2 regions of the Streptomyces sp. NPDC101132 genome follow, and region 1 is predicted to be linked to the other one. Evidence: riboswitches for the same ligand, from Rfam matches in the RefSeq annotation. Region 1 holds a riboswitch; the other holds the start of a gene.
The links. Region 1 has a riboswitch for glycine ahead of gcvP (aminomethyl-transferring glycine dehydrogenase). Riboswitches for the same ligand answer to the same signal wherever they lie in the genome.
Positions count from the first base shown of each region.

Region 2: another riboswitch for glycine. It lies ahead of gcvT (glycine cleavage system aminomethyltransferase GcvT); the one in region 1 lies ahead of gcvP (aminomethyl-transferring glycine dehydrogenase).

Region 1 covers NZ_JBIVYX010000009.1:8,131-15,972, forward strand. The annotation lists gene ACIQUR_RS21265 (MerR family transcriptional regulator) at 1-495, shown strand, start outside; gene ACIQUR_RS21270 (DNA polymerase IV) at 563-2,209, shown strand; gene ACIQUR_RS21275 (PRC-barrel domain-containing protein) at 2,116-2,502, opposite strand; glycine riboswitch at 2,616-2,725, shown strand; gene gcvP (aminomethyl-transferring glycine dehydrogenase) at 2,911-5,796, shown strand; gene ACIQUR_RS21285 (DUF5999 family protein) at 5,898-6,095, opposite strand; gene ACIQUR_RS21290 (hypothetical protein) at 6,384-6,971, opposite strand; gene ACIQUR_RS21295 (glutamate--cysteine ligase) at 7,465-7,842, shown strand, end outside.
Region 2 covers NZ_JBIVYX010000004.1:207,189-215,030, reverse strand. The annotation lists gene ACIQUR_RS11435 (APC family permease) at 1-1,602, opposite strand, end outside; gene glyA (serine hydroxymethyltransferase) at 1,779-3,035, opposite strand; gene gcvH (glycine cleavage system protein GcvH) at 3,054-3,428, opposite strand; gene gcvT (glycine cleavage system aminomethyltransferase GcvT) at 3,520-4,635, opposite strand; glycine riboswitch at 4,827-4,938, opposite strand; gene ACIQUR_RS11415 (AAA family ATPase) at 5,423-6,160, shown strand; gene ACIQUR_RS11410 (enhanced serine sensitivity protein SseB) at 6,230-7,006, shown strand; gene ACIQUR_RS11405 (enhanced serine sensitivity protein SseB C-terminal domain-containing protein) at 7,105-7,842, shown strand, end outside.

The sequences.
Region 1 (7,842 bases):
TCCGAGGAGATCGGCTACCGGGGGCCGACGGCCTGTGCCGCGGCGGGCATCACGTACCGGCAGCTCGACTACTGGGCGCGCACCGGGCTGGTCGAGCCCAGCGTGCGCCCCGCGTACGGATCCGGCACGCAGCGGCTGTACAGCTTCCGCGACGTCGTCGTCCTCAAGATCGTCAAGCGCTTCCTCGACACGGGCGTGGCCCTGCAGAACATCCGCACCGCCGTCCAGCACCTGCGGAACCGGGGCTTCGCCGACCTGGATCGCATGACGCTCATGAGCGACGGGGCCACGGTCTACGAGTGCACCTCGCCGGACGAGGTCGTGGACCTGCTCCAGGGCGGGCAGGGCATCTTCGGTATCGCCGTGGGCGTGGTCTGGCGCGACGTGGAGCACGCGCTGTCCCAGCTGCACGGCGAGCGCGTCGACACGGGCGAGACGCTGGTCGGCCACAACCCGGCCGACGAGCTCGCCCGGCGGCGGAACAGAGCCGGGTAGCCGACGGCCCGGACACGGGTACGAGCGTTCCGGGCCGTTGTCAGTGGCGTAGGGCAGCATCGGGGCCGTGAGAGCCGCGCCCACCATCCTGCATCTGGACATGGATGCGTTCTTCGCCGCCGCCGAGCAGGCGGCGAAGCCCAGCCTGCGCGGGAAGCCCGTGATCGTGGGCGGCCTCGGGCCGCGCGGGGTGGTGTCCACCGCCTCGTACGAGGCGCGGCGGTTCGGCGTCCACTCGGCGATGCCGATGGCCCAGGCCCGGCGCCTCTGCCCCAACGGCGCGTACCTGGTGCCGCGCTTCTCCCTCTACCGCTCCGTGAGCGAGCAGGTCATGGCGCTGCTGCGAGAGCTGTCCCCCCTCGTGGAGCCGCTGAGCCTGGACGAGGCGTTCGTGGACCTGGAGGCGGGCGGGGTCGCCTTCGACGCGCCGTCGGCCAGGGCGGCCGGCGAGCGGCTGCGGGCGGACATCAGGGAGGTCACGGGGCTGAGCGGGTCCGTGGGGCTGGCCGGTTCCAAGATGCTGGCCAAGATCGCTTCGGAGCAGGCCAAGCCGGACGGGCTGGTGCTGATCCGGCCCGGGACGGAGCGGGAGCTGCTGGCGCCGATGCCGGTGCGGACGCTGCCGGGGGTGGGCCCGGCGACCGGGGAGCACCTGAGGCGGGCCGGGATGACCACGGTGGGGGAGCTGGCCGGGGCCGGCGAGGACGAACTGGTGCGGCTGCTGGGGCGGGCGCACGGGGTGGCGCTGTACCGCATGGCGCTGGGTCTGGACGACCGGGCGGTGGTGGCGGAGCGGGACGCCAAGTCCGTCTCCGTCGAGGACACCTTCGACGTGGACCTGCACGACCGGACGCGGATCAGGTTCGAGGTGCAGCGGCTGGCCGACCGGTGCGTGGAGCGGCTGCGGGGCTCGGGGCACTCCGGGCGGACCATCGTGCTCAAGGTGCGCCGGTACGACTTCTCGACGCTGACCCGGTCGGAGACGCTGCGGGGGCCCACGGACGACCCGGCGGTGGTCAGGGAGGCCGCGCTGCGGCTGCTCGACGCGGTGGACACCACCGGCGGGGTGCGGCTGCTGGGGGTCGGGGTCTCGGGGCTCGCGGACTACACCCAGGAGGACCTCTTCGCGCAGGCCGCGGAGGAGGGGCGGGATGCCGCGGAAGAGCCCCGGGAAGGGGTGCCGGAGGCCCTGGGAGGCGCTGAGGGGGACACCCCGGCACACCGGTCAGGGGTGGTGGCGGAGCGGCGCTGGCCGGCCGGGAGTGACGTCCGGCACACCGAGTACGGCGCCGGGTGGGTGCAGGGCAGCGGGGTGGGGAGGGTGACGGTGCGGTTCGAGGAGCCCGGTTCGGAGCGGCCGGGGAGGGTGCGTACGTTCCTCGTCGACGATCCGGAGCTGGCGCCGGGCGAGCCGCTGCCGCTGGTCGACCCCGAGCGCGCCGGAGCCCGTGCCGCGCGGCGGGAGGCCGCGGCGGCCGGGGCTCCGGCGCGGGACGGACGTACCGAGGAGGCGGCTCCGGCGGTGCGGGAGGGGGCGGACCGTGCCGTGGGCGAGGGGTCCTCGGCGGGGGCGGGTCCGGGCGCCGGCCGGTCGTCCCCGGAGGGGGCCGCGGGCGCCGCTCAGGCCTCCTCGGAGCCCGCCAGGCGGCCGAAATCGCGGTCCGGAGGCGGCGGGGCGGCGAGTTCTCCGGGGAGCGCGACGTCCAGCCCGTAGTGGTGGTAGAGCTGGAGTTCCTGTTCCGGGGAGAGGTGGCGTCCCACGCCGAAGTCCGGGGCGTCCTTGATCAGGGCGCGGTCGAAGGGGACGTGCAGGGTGCCGGAGACCACCTGGCTGGGCTCCAGGGGGACGAAGGCGTCCCGGCTGAAGAGTCCGGTACGGACGGCGGCCCACTCCGGCTCACCCGTGGCGTCGTCGAGGTAGACCTCGTCGATGGTGCCGATCTTGGTGCCGTTGCGGTCGAACGCCTTGCGGCCGATCAGGCTGCGCGGATCGATGTCGGTCTGCACGGTCCCTCCAATTGGTCGCAACTCCTCCGTTACGACTACAAAAGTGCATATTCGAAGAGGGGGCCACTCGAGGGAGCCCCGGAGACCTCGCTGGTAGTCTGGTTTCCGGCTGCTGACCCCGTGCGGGAGAGTCCTCCGAACGAGTCGCGAAAGGCTCGACCGGTGGCGCCGAAGGAGCAAATCCTCCCCGGAATCTCTCAGGCAGACGTACCGCTCGGACGAGGCCACTCTGGAAAGCAGGGCGGGCGTCGGACGTACTCCGGAACCCCTCCTCACCGACGGTGAAAGCCGGCGACCCCTCGTGGAGCGCCGGTGAAGCTCTCAGGTTGAGATGACAGAGGGGGAGGCCGTCCGGGTGCCCGCGCCGTGGCACCCCTCGCAGGTCGTCAGACCAGGAGGCCTCCGCCCATGACCGCCAGTCGTACTCCGCTCTCCCACCTGGAGCGCGGTATTCCCTTCGAGCAGCGCCACATCGGCCCCGACACCGAGGCCCAGGCCAAGATGCTCGCCCAGGTCGGCTACGGCTCGCTCGACGAGCTCACGGCGGCCGCTGTGCCTGACGTGATCAAGAGCGCCGAGGCCCTGAACCTCCCCGGCGCCCGCACCGAGGCCGAGGTGCTGGCCGAGCTGCGCGAGCTCGCCTCCCGCAACGAGGTGCTGGCCCCGATGATCGGTCTGGGCTACTACGGCACCTTCACGCCGCCGGTGATCCTGCGCAACGTCATGGAGAACCCGGCCTGGTACACCGCGTACACGCCGTACCAGCCCGAGATCTCGCAGGGCCGCCTCGAGGCCCTGATCAACTTCCAGACCGTGGTCGCCGACCTCACCGGTCTGCCCACCTCGGGCGCCTCGCTGCTCGACGAGGGCACCGCGGCCGCCGAGGCCATGACGCTGGCCCGCCGCGTGGGCAAGGTCAAGGGCGGGGTCTTCCTCGTCGACGCCGACGCGCTGCCGCAGACCATCGCCGTCATCGAGACGCGCGCCGAGCCCACCGGCATCGAGGTCCTCGTCGCCGACCTCTCCGAGGGCATCCCGGCCGAGGCCGTCGAGCGCGGTGTCTTCGGCGTGCTGATCCAGTACCCCGGCGCCTCCGGCGCGGTCCGCGACATCAAGCCGCTGATCGACCGGGCCCACGAGCTGGGCGCGATCGTCACCGTCGCCGCCGACCTGCTCGCCCTCACCCTGCTGGCCTCCCCGGGCTCCCTCGGCGCGGACATCGCCGTCGGCACCACCCAGCGCTTCGGCGTCCCGATGGGCTTCGGCGGCCCGCACGCCGGCTACATGGCCGTCCAGGAGAAGCACGCCCGCTCCCTGCCCGGCCGCCTGGTCGGCGTCTCCGTCGACGCGGACGGCAACAAGGCGTACCGCCTGGCCCTCCAGACCCGCGAGCAGCACATCCGCCGCGAGAAGGCCACCAGCAACATCTGCACCGCGCAGGTGCTGCTCGCCGTCATGGCCGGCATGTACGCGGTCTACCACGGCCCGGACGGCCTGAAGCAGATCGCCCAGCGCACCCACCGCTACGCCGCCATCCTGGCCGCGGGCCTCACCGCCGCCGGTGTGGAGCTGGTCCAGGGCGCGTTCTTCGACACCCTCACCGCGCACGTCCCCGGCCGCGCCGCCGAGGTCGTCGCCGCCGCCCGCCAGGGCGGGGTCAACCTGCACCTGGCCGACGCCGACCACGTCTCGATCTCCTGTGACGAGACCACCGGCCGCGAGCAGCTCGCCGCCGTGTGGGCCGCCTTCGGTGCCGAGGGCGACGTCGAGGCGCTGGACGCCGCCACCGCGGACGCCCTGCCGGAGGCGCTGCTGCGCACCGACGAGTACCTGACCCACCCGGTCTTCCACCAGCACCGCTCCGAGACCGCGATGCTGCGCTACCTGCGCAAGCTCTCGGACAAGGACTACGCGCTGGACCGCGGCATGATCCCGCTGGGCTCCTGCACCATGAAGCTCAACGCGACCACCGAGATGGAGGCGGTGACCTGGCCCGAGTTCGGCCAGCTGCACCCCTTCGCCCCGATCGACCAGGCCCAGGGCTACGCCACGCTCATCAACGAGCTGGAGGAACGTCTCTGCGAGGTCACCGGCTACGACAGGGTCTCCATCCAGCCGAACGCCGGTTCGCAGGGTGAGCTGGCCGGTCTGCTCGCGGTCCGCGCGTACCACCGCGCGAACGGCGACGAGCAGCGCACCATCTGCCTCATCCCGTCCTCCGCGCACGGCACCAACGCCGCCAGCGCCGTGATGGCCGGCATGAAGGTCGTCGTCGTCAAGACCGCCGACGACGGCGAGGTCGACGCCGACGACCTGCGCGCCAAGATCGAGCAGTACCGCGACGAGCTCGCCGTGCTGATGATCACCTACCCGTCCACGCACGGTGTGTTCGAGGAGCACGTCGCCGACATCTGCGCCCAGGTGCACGACGCCGGCGGCCAGGTGTACGTCGACGGCGCCAACCTGAACGCCCTGGTCGGCCTCGCCAAGCCGGGTCACTTCGGCGGCGACGTCTCGCACCTGAACCTGCACAAGACCTTCTGCATCCCGCACGGCGGCGGCGGTCCGGGCGTCGGCCCGGTCGCGGTCCGGTCGCACCTCGCGCCGTACCTGCCGAACCACCCGCTCCAGCCCACCGCGGGCCCGGAGACCGGTGTCGGCCCGATCTCGGCCGCCCCGTGGGGCTCGGCCGGCATCCTGCCGATCTCCTGGTCGTACGTGCGCCTGATGGGCGGCGAGGGCCTCAAGCGCGCCACCCAGGTGGCCGTGCTCGGCGCCAACTACATCGCCAAGCGCCTGGAGCCGCACTTCCCGGTGCTCTACACGGGCCCGGCCAACCTGGTCGCGCACGAGTGCATCATCGACCTGCGCCCGCTGTCGAAGTCGACCGGCGTCTCGGTGGACGACATCGCCAAGCGCCTGATCGACTACGGCTTCCACGCCCCGACCATGTCCTTCCCGGTGGCCGGCACGCTCATGATCGAGCCGACCGAGTCCGAGGACCTGATCGAGCTCGACCGCTTCTGCGACGCGATGATCGCCATCCGCGCCGAGATCGAGCGGGTCGCCTCCGGCGAGTGGCCGGCGGACGACAACCCGCTGCACAACGCCCCGCACACCGCGGCGGCGCTGGGCGGCGAGTGGAACCACCCGTACACCCGCGACGAGGCGGTCTTCCCGGCCGGTGTCACGGCCGCCGAGAAGTACTGGCCGCCGGTGCGCCGCATCGACGGTGCCTTCGGCGACCGGAACCTGGTCTGCTCCTGCCCGCCGCTGGACGAGTACGACAACTGACCGGTGAGCGGCGGCCGTGGGCTGCCGCACCCCGGATGACGACGGAAGGGGCCGGCCCGGAGGAGATCCTCCGGGCCGGCCCCTTCCGTCGTGCCGCGTGCTCAGGCCGCCTTGGCCACCGCGAGCGGGCGGTGCGGCGCGATGATCTGGCCGTCCGGCAGCAGCTCACCGGTGTCCTCGAAGACGACGACGCCGTTGCACAGCAGGCTCCAGCCCTGCTCCGGGTGGTGCGCCACGAGCTGGGCGGCCTCCCGGTCGGCTGAGTCGGCTGAAGGGCAGGCAGGCTGGTGCTGGCACATGGATGCGTTCTTTCGCTGCGGTGTGGTGAGTGTCGTCCTGCGGCTCGAATCGGTGTTCATGGCCGCCCCCCGTCAATCGGTCGGTCAGTTCCCCAGAGGGGTCTTCCCGCAAAAGCGGGAGCAGGACCCCAGTGTTGCCCTACGGAGGTCGGTCCGCAGGGATTTCCTGGCAGCTGTCCTCACTGATTGATGACGCATCACCCTTGCGGGCGGTTCAGCCCAACTACCCTGTCTCTTCGGATGGTTCGCGGATGGTCCCGGTGGACTAGCCCGAATGGCGCAACCGGGTCAGGCGGGCGTGGCCAGCGCGGGCGGTGCCAGCCGGTGGGTCAGTACGGGCAGCAGTTCGGACACCGGGTGCGGACGGTACGCGGCGATCCCCGGCGGGGCCGGGGCCAGCGGCACCAGCAGGTCGGCCGCGGCGGGCAGGCCCGAGGCGGCGTCCGCGCCGGCCGAGCCGTGCAGCCACAGCGTTAGCATGTACAGCTCCGGTACGGAGAGCAGGCGCGCCTGGTAGTGCCCGGCCACCGACTCGGCCTGGCGCAGGGCGCGTTCGGTCGCGGCGACGTAGGGGCCCTCGAAGAAGTGCGAGAAGGCCCAGCCGTCGGGCGTGAGCATGGTGTCCGCCGCGGCCACGAACCGGTCGCCGCCGCGGATCAGGAAGCGCCAGCCGGTGAGCCGGGTGCGGGGCGGGCGGCCCCCGGCGGTGACGCGGTCCAGGACGTGCACCGGCAGTGGCAGCTCGGCGGTGACCTGGCCGCCCCGGAGCGCGCGCAGGGCCGGGGTGTGCGCCTCGTGGACGGCCGCGGGGGACCGGAGTGCCGCGAGGACGCTGCGCAGGGCGGGCGCGGGGGCCGGGGGGACATGCAGCGGCATAGTGGGTCGCCTCTCACATGGGAGGTGTGGAACGGGGCAGGTGCGGACGGCGCTGTCGCATTCTGGGGCCAGAGGGGGGCTGTGGGGCAATGGCCGGGCGCCAACTCTCTGCCTCGTTTGCGGAGTTTATACGACATGTGTTCACGCAGTGTTTCGGCTAGCTGTCCCGCCCATTGCGGACAAGGCGCTTACCGGTCCCGCTGTCGTGGATTTCATACCGCATGCTCGCGCGATTCGCTCGTTGACCTCGGAGATTACCGGAAGGGGGCTCGGCTGAAAAGCGGTGGTCGTATAAAGCGGCACGGTCGCAAGGTAATTGCGGGTTGCCGTATTTCTCTGTCACATGCCGGAGGGAGATGCCGAAGCGCCGCTTCGGCCAAACCGGCGCACGCTCCCCGCCACAAGCGCCCGCGCGGCGTTATCGATCACCGCCCCGGGGCATCATCGACCGTAACGCGGGCCCCGGGCCCGCCATTCGAGGAGGGACGCTTCGATGGGGGAGAAGGTCGTGGCAGGCGGATTCGACCTGTCCGATCGGCAACGGTACCGGAGGAAGCTCCACGAGTGCCTGGAGGGACTGGGGCGGCTGCTGGCGGAGAAGAGGTTCGATCGTCCCAAGAACCTGATGGGGCTGGAGATCGAGCTGAATCTCGCGGGCCCCGACGGGCTGCCGCGAATGATGAATGCGCAGGTGCTGGACCGAATAGCGAGTCCGGATTTCCAGACGGAACTCGGCATGTTCAACCTGGAAGTGAACATCGTCCCGCACCGCCTGGACGGCCGGGTATTCGACCGGCTCGTCGAAGAACTGAGCACCGGGCTCGGATATGCCCACCGGATGGCCGCCGAGATCGACGCGGGCGTCGTGATG
Region 2 (7,842 bases), on a different contig from region 1:
GTCGCCGTCGAGGACGGGGTCCGGGCCCGGCAGCCCGGCACGGTGGGCCTTGACGCCCGCGTGGACGGCCCAGTGGTAGTGGCCGAGTGCGGCGACCGCGACCAGGGCGACGTCCACGCCGCCCGGGATGCGTCCGGTGCCGCCGAACTCGGTGCTGCCCAGGTAGGACAGCAGGGACAGGGTGCCGAGGAAAGCGACCATCCACCACGCCGGGGCGAACTGCTCGGTCAGGTTCCGGCGGCCCCTGCGGGTCAGGACCAGGGCGGCGATGGGCGCCGCGACCAGGGTCAGGGCGGTGACGATCCCGGTGTTGGGCCACTTCGACCAGTACAGCGCGCAGGCGGCGAAGACGAAGGTCAGCGGGCACAGCACCCGGGCGAAGGGGAGGCGGAAGGGGCGGGGGAGGTCCGGCTTGGTGCGGCGGAAGACGCCGACCGCGACCGGTCCGATCAGGTACGAGATGACCATGGCGGCCGAGATGATCGGCGCCAGGGTCTTCCAGCTGTGGCCGACGGTGACCAGCAGCAGCACGGAGAAGCCCAGGTTCATCCACATGGCCGGGCGGGCCGTGCCGTAGACGGGGTGGGTCTCCTTCAGCTTCTTCGGGAAGAAGCCGGTCTCGGAGAGGTTCTGGACCATGTACGCGGCCGAGGCCACGTTGGCGATGTTGGAGCCGGCGGGGGAGATGAAGGCGCCGAACTGGAGCATCACCACCACCCAGTGGATCATCAGCAGCTGGGCCAGCTCCGCGAAGGGCGAGTTGAAGTTGACCCCGGCCCAGCCGCCGGCCTCCGCCAGGTGCTCCGGCGGTACGGCGCCCAGGAAGGCGGCCTGGAGGGCGAGGTAGATCACCAGCCCCAGGGAGAGCGCGCCGACCAGGGCGACCGGGATGGCCCGGCCGGGGTTCTTGGCGGCGCCCCCGAGGTTGACCACGGCCTGGAAGCCGTTGAAGGCGAAGACCACGCCCGAGGTGGTGACGGCGGTCAGGACGGCCGTCCAGCCGTTGGGGGCGAAGCCGCCGTGGGCGGAGAAGTTCTCCGTGTGGAAGCCCGAGGCGACGAGCGCGGCCACCGCGAGGACCGGGATGGCGAACTTCACCAGGGTGAGCAGGGAGTTGATCTTGGCCAGAAGCTGGACCGACCAGTAGCAGGACAGCCACAGCAGCACCGTCAGCACCAGGGCCACGCCCATGCCGAAGGCGGTCAGCTGGTGGGTCTGCGCGTCGACCAGGTCCTTCGCCCAGCCGAAGCTCCAGGAGGACATGTACTGCGTGGCGGCGATCGACTCGATCGGGATCAGCGAGGCCACCGCGATCCAGACCGCCCAGCCGGTGATGAAGCCCAGCACCGGGCCGTGGCTGATGTGGCCGTAGCGGGCCATGCCGCCCGGGATCGGGTAGGCGGCGCCCACCTCGGCGTACGACATGGCGATCATCCCGATGAAGACCGCCCCGATCACCCACGCCGCCAGCGCCGCGGGGCCGGCCACCTGGGCCGCCGTACCGGCGCCGAACAGCCATCCGGAGCCGAAGATCGAGCCGATGCCGATCATGACCAGGGCGAAGAGACTGAGTCCCTTCCGGTTGCCCGCGCTCATGTCCATGGGTGCCTGCCTGTCGTCCTTGACGGGATGCCTTTATCCGGAGCTTATTTGCCGTTTTTTGGTGTTTTCAGAGGCAAGAGGACGCATCCACCAGGGACGTTGGTCATGAGAAGGGCCCGGCCTGTGGAAACCGAAGGCCGGGCCCGCTCACGTGCCGCACGCGGCGGCGGGTCCGCTTACAGCGAGGGGTACAGCGGGTGCTTCGCGGCCAGCGCCGACACGCGGGCCTTGAGGGCCTCGGCGTCGTACGTGGGCTTCAGGGCCTCCGCGATGATGTCGGCGACCTCGGTGAAGTCCTCGGCCTGGAAGCCGCGGGTGGCCAGCGCCGGCGTGCCGATGCGCAGACCCGAGGTGACCATCGGCGGCCGCGGGTCGTTCGGGATCGCGTTCCGGTTGACCGTGATGCCGACCTCGTGGAGGCGGTCCTCGGCCTGCTGGCCGTCCAGCTCCGAGTTGCGCAGGTCCACCAGGACCAGGTGCACGTCGGTGCCGCCGGTGAGGACGTCCACGCCGACGGCCTTGGCGTCGTCCTGGACCAGGCGCTCGGCGATGATCTTCGCGCCGGCCAGGGTGCGCTCCTGGCGCTCCTTGAACTCGGGCGAGGCGGCGACCTTGAAGGAGACCGCCTTGGCCGCGATCACGTGCTCCAGCGGACCGCCCTGCTGACCCGGGAAGACCGCGGAGTTGATCTTCTTGGCCAGCTCCTGCGTCGACAGGATGACACCGCCGCGCGGACCGCCCAGGGTCTTGTGCGTGGTGGTGGTGACGACGTGGGCGTGCGGCACCGGGTTCGGGTGCAGGCCCGCGGCCACCAGGCCGGCGAAGTGCGCCATGTCGACCATCAGGTACGCGCCGACCTCGTCCGCGATGCGGCGGAAGGCGGCGAAGTCCAGCTGGCGCGGGTACGCGGACCAGCCGGCGACGATCAGCTGCGGCTTCGACTCCTTGGCGAGGCGCTCGACCTCGGCCATGTCGACCTGGCCGTCCTCACCGACGTGGTACGGGACCACGTTGTAGAGCTTGCCGGAGAAGTTGATCTTCATGCCGTGGGTCAGGTGACCGCCGTGGGCCAGGTTCAGGCCCATGATCGTGTCGCCCGGCTTCAGCAGCGCGAACATCGCGGCGGCGTTGGCCTGCGCGCCCGAGTGGGGCTGCACGTTGGCCGCCTCGGCACCGAACAGCGCCTTGATGCGGTCGATCGCGATCTGCTCGACCACGTCGACGTGCTCGCAGCCGCCGTAGTAGCGGCGGCCCGGGTAGCCCTCGGCGTACTTGTTGGTCAGGACCGAGCCCTGGGCCTCCATGACCGCGACCGGAGCGAAGTTCTCCGAGGCGATCATCTCGAGGGTGGACTGCTGGCGGTGGAGCTCGGCGTCGACGGCGGCCGCGACGTCCGGGTCCAGCTCGTGAAGGGGAGTGTTCAGAACAGACATCAGGATCCCTCGGTCGGTTCAGCCCGCGAAGTCGGTGTACTCGTCGGCGGAGAGCAGGTCGGCCGGCTCCTCGGAGACGCGGACCTTGAACAGCCAGCCGCCCTCGAAGGGGGCGCTGTTCACCAGGGCCGGGTCGTCGACGACGTCCTGGTTGGCCTCGACGACCTCGCCGGTGACGGGGGAGTACAGGTCGCTGACCGACTTGGTGGACTCCAGCTCGCCGCAGGTCTCGCCCGCGGTCACCGTGGAACCCACCTCGGGGAGCTGGGCGTAGACGACGTCACCGAGCGCGTTGGCCGCGAACTCCGTGATGCCGACCGTCGCGACGCCGTCCTCGGCGGCCGACAGCCACTCGTGCTCCTTGGTGTAACGCAGCTGCTGGGGGTTGCTCATGACCTGATTCTCCTGGATGCGGGGGACTGCTGATGAACGGATGTCTTGGAGGGTGAGACGAACGCCGCGACGGATTCCCGGGCGGGGATCGTCACTTCTGCCGCTTGTAGAACGGCAGGGCCACGACCTCGTACGGCTCATGCGTACCGCGGATGTCGACGCCGACACCGGAGGTGCCCGGCGCGGCGTGCGCGGCGTCCACGTACGCCATGGCGATCGGCTTGCCCAGCGTCGGGGACGGGGCGCCGGAGGTGACCTCGCCGATGACCTGGCCGTCGGCGACCACGGAGAAGCCGGCGCGCGGGACGCGGCGGCCCTCGGCGATCAGGCCGACCAGCTTGCGCGGCGGGTTGGTCGCGGCGCGCTCGGCGGCGGCCTCCAGCGCGGCGCGGCCGACGAAGTCGCCCTCCTTCTCGAACTTCACCACTCGGCCGAGACCCGCGTCGAAGGGGGTCAGGGAGGTGGTCAGCTCATGCCCGTACAGCGGCATGCCCGCCTCCAGGCGCAGGGTGTCGCGGCAGGACAGGCCCGCCGGGACCAGGCCGACGCCCTCGCCGGCCTTCAGCAGCGCGTTCCACAGCTCGACCGCGTGCTCGGGCTTGACGAACAGCTCGAAGCCGTCCTCGCCGGTGTAGCCGGTGCGGGCGATCAGCGCGGGGACACCGGCGACGGTGCCCGGCAGGCCCGCGTAGTACTTCAGGTTGTCCAGGTCGGCGTCGGTGAGCGACTTCAGGATGCCGGGGGACTCCGGGCCCTGGACGGCCACCAGCGCGTACGCGTCGCGGTCGTCGCGGACCTCGGCGTCGAAGCCGGCGGCGCGCTCGGTGATCGCGTCGAGGACGACCTGGGCGTTCGAGGCGTTGGCGACGACCATGTACTCGGTCTCGCCCAGGCGGTAGACGATCAGGTCGTCCAGGATGCCGCCGTCCTCCTGGCAGATCATCGTGTAGCGGGCGCGGCCCACGCCGACCGTGGAGATGTTGCCCACCAGCGCGTGGTCGAGGACCTTCACGGCCTCGGCGCCGGTCACGGTGATCTCGCCCATGTGGGAGAGGTCGAAGAGGCCGGCCTTGGTGCGCACGGCGTTGTGCTCGTCGCGCTCGCTCGCGTACCGCAGCGGCATGTCCCAGCCCGCGAAGTCGGTCATCGTGGCACCGAGGGAGCGGTGCACGGCGTCGAGGGCGGTCAGACGGGGGGTGTTCGTCATAGGGGTGGCTCCCAGGGCAGGCCCGCATGAGTGACTGAAGGACGTTCCTCCCCATCTGTCATCGGAACCTGAGAGGTTCGTCACGACCGCACGCCCGTACGAACGTAAGGCGACTGCGGGGTGACTTGCACCTTGGGTGGAGCCGGGGACAGGCGGTGGACGTGCCTGCCGGGCTCGCTTTTCAGATGTGCCTCGCCCGCGCGGTATCGGGGCCTGAGAGATTCAAGGGAGGGTCTTGCTCCTTCGGCGTCCGGGGCGGCGGTCGTACGACTGCGGTGCCCGGCACTCTCCCGCGCGGATTCAAGCGGCCTGTATGGAGTTGGCGCGCACATCATTGCACGCGTCCGCCGGGAACGGGGGGCCCGGGGCCCGGCGGAATCACCCGCGGGCGGTCAGCGGGCGGTCAGCGGGCGGTCAGTGGGCGGACAAGGGGGAGACCGGAGCGGGCGGCGGTGGGAGGCTGGGGGGACCGCGGAGGGACCGCGGGGCGAGTGGGGGGACGGGTCCCGGACGGAACCGGGGCGGTCGGATTACCGTCTCTTTACACTCAGTGGGCAAGGGTCCCGTGACCCTTCCTCCCGGCCTCCGCCGGGAGGGGCCCCCAGGGGAGGCGAGCACTGTGCGGATCTTCGGAGCGGTGGCGGGCGGTGCGCGTGCCCTGCCGGACGGGGCACGCCCCGGAGCGGGCGGCCCCGGGGCGACCGCGCGCCCCGGACCCGGCGGCGCCGGGGGAGGCCAGGGCCTTGCACCGGCGGGCCCCGGGGAGGCCCCGGAGGCTGCCGGACGCGTGGCGGCCGCGCCGGCGGCGGTTCCCGCGGCCCAGGCGGCGGCTCCCGCGGTGCCGGCCGCGGTCCCCGCGGTGCCGGCCGCCGCTCCGGCCGTACCGGCCCAGCCGGGGGCGCGCGAGGCGTCCCGGGCACTGCCGCCGCGGACGGTGGTCCGCCCCGGTCCCGAGGGCGTCTGCGACCTGCGGGGTACGGGCGCGCGCGGCCCGGCCCGGCTGGAGTTCGCCGCCGGGGACGTGGTGGTGGTCTCCGGGCTGCCGGGCAGCGGCAAGAGCACGCTGATGAAGCGGGCCGTCGCGGGGCGCGGCATCGACTCCCAGGACGTGCGCGAGCGCTGGGAGCGGCGCATGCCGGCCCTCCTGCCGTACGCGGTCTACCGCCCCGTGGTCAGGGCGGCCCACTACACCGGCCTCTGGCGGGCCCTGCGCTCCGGCGAGAGCCTGGTCGTCCACGACTGCGGCACGCAGGCCTGGGTCCGCGGGCTGCTGGCCCGTGCCGCCCGGCGGCGCGGCCGTGGCCTGCACCTGCTGCTGCTGGACGCGAGCCCCGAGGAGGCGCTGTCCGGCCAGGCCGCGCGGGGCCGCGGCGTCTCCGCGTACGCGTTCCTGCGCCACCGCCGTACGGTCGCCCGCCTCCTCTCCACCGCCGAGGGCGGCGGCCCGCCGGCCGGCTGCGCCTCGGTCACGCTCCTCGACCGTCCCGCGGCAGCCCGTCTCACGCGGGTGGGCTTCGGGGGATGACGGGCGGCCGCCCGGGGCCCGGGACCGGTAGGGTCGGGGCGGCACGCGGAGAGGACGACCGGGGTGGACATGACCAGCGGCACGCACGACGGCACCTACGGCGGCGCCGGCCTGGCCGGGCACGGGTGGCCCGCTAACGAGCTCGAGGAGACCCTCGGCGCCTCCCTCGGCAACCCGGGCGCGGGCGGCCGCATCGTCGAGGTGCTCGGCCGCAGCCAGCTCTGGATCCCGCTGCCCGAGGGCGGCGGACCCGACAGCCCCAGCCTCCGGCTGCCCACCCTGGAGCTCGACGGCGCCCCCTACGTGCCCGTCTACAGCTCCCAGCAGCAGTTCGAGCAGTGCGCCGGCCCCCAGATGCCCTTCACCGTGGCCCCCGCGGTCGAGTTCGCCCGCGGCCTGCCCCCGCAGCTCGGCATCGCCGTGAACCCCGAGGGCGCCGTCGGCGTCCCCCTGCCGCCCCCCGCGGTCGCCGAGCTGTGCCGCGCCGGGCGCACCGCGCTCGACGGCCCCGCCAGCGGCGGCCGGGTCCGGCTCTTCGAACCGGACTGGCAGGAGGACCCGGTCGACTTCCTCGCCGCGGCCGGCGAGGAGTTCCGCGCCACCGGTGTGGTCGCCTCGGCCCGCCGCTGCCTGGCGAGCATCGAGGGCGGCGACCCGGTCCTCTTCATCGGGGTGCAGTTCCTGAACTGGGAACTGGCCGACAGCAACGCCCCCATGGAGGCCCTCGGCCGCGCCCTGGCCCGGGTCCGGCCGGCCTGGCAGGTGAACCTGCTGCTCCTCGACGTGGCCCAGGACCCGGTCGGCGACTGGATGCTGGAGCGCGTACGCCCCTTCTACCTGCCCTGAGCGGCAGCGGGGACCGTAAGCTGTTTTCCGTTGCAGGCCGCACCCGGACGCCGGGCGGCCGACACGCGTGACGTCGGGCGGACGAAGAGGGGTACCGGGTGAGTGCGTCAGGCACGGCCGCGGCAGGCCAGGTCGAGCACATGCTGCGCCAGGTCACGCCCGGGCGCTACGAGACCTACGAGGCGCTGCTCCAGGCGCTGGCCGACGGGCAGCTGTGGATGCTGCTCTGGCACGGCCGGCCCGGGTCGCCCGACGCCCAGTACGGCGGCATGGAGGTCGAGGGCCTGGGCTACGCGCCCTGCGTGACCTCCGCCGCGGAACTCGCCGCCAGCGGCTGGAACCGCGCGTACGAGGTGGTCAGCGGCCGTGAGGTGGCCCGCTCCCTGTACCCCGAGCGCTGGGGGATCTGGCTCAACCCGCACGCCAGCGGCGGCGGCCTCGGCGTCCCGTGGGCCGACCTGCGGCGCATCGCCACCGGCCTGGACCGGATGCCGGCCGGCCCGCTGCGGATCTCCGAGCCGGCCATCGAACTCCCGCAGTTCTACGCCCTGCTCACGCAGCACGCGCACCGCACCACCGCCGTCCGCTCGCTGCGCCGCGCCTGGGTGCAGCCGGCGCTCGGGACCCCGTACCTCGCGATCGGCCTCGACCTCTACGACACCTCCGCGCCGGCGGTCGAGTCGGTGCGGGACATGATGCGCCGGGCCGTCTCCGCCGTTCCCGACGGGCTCCCCGTGTCCACCGTCGCGCTCGCCGACGAGCACGATCCGGTGGCGATGTGGCTGCGCGCGCAGGCCCGCCCCTTCTACGACCGCGAGGCGCACGCCCCGGCGTAC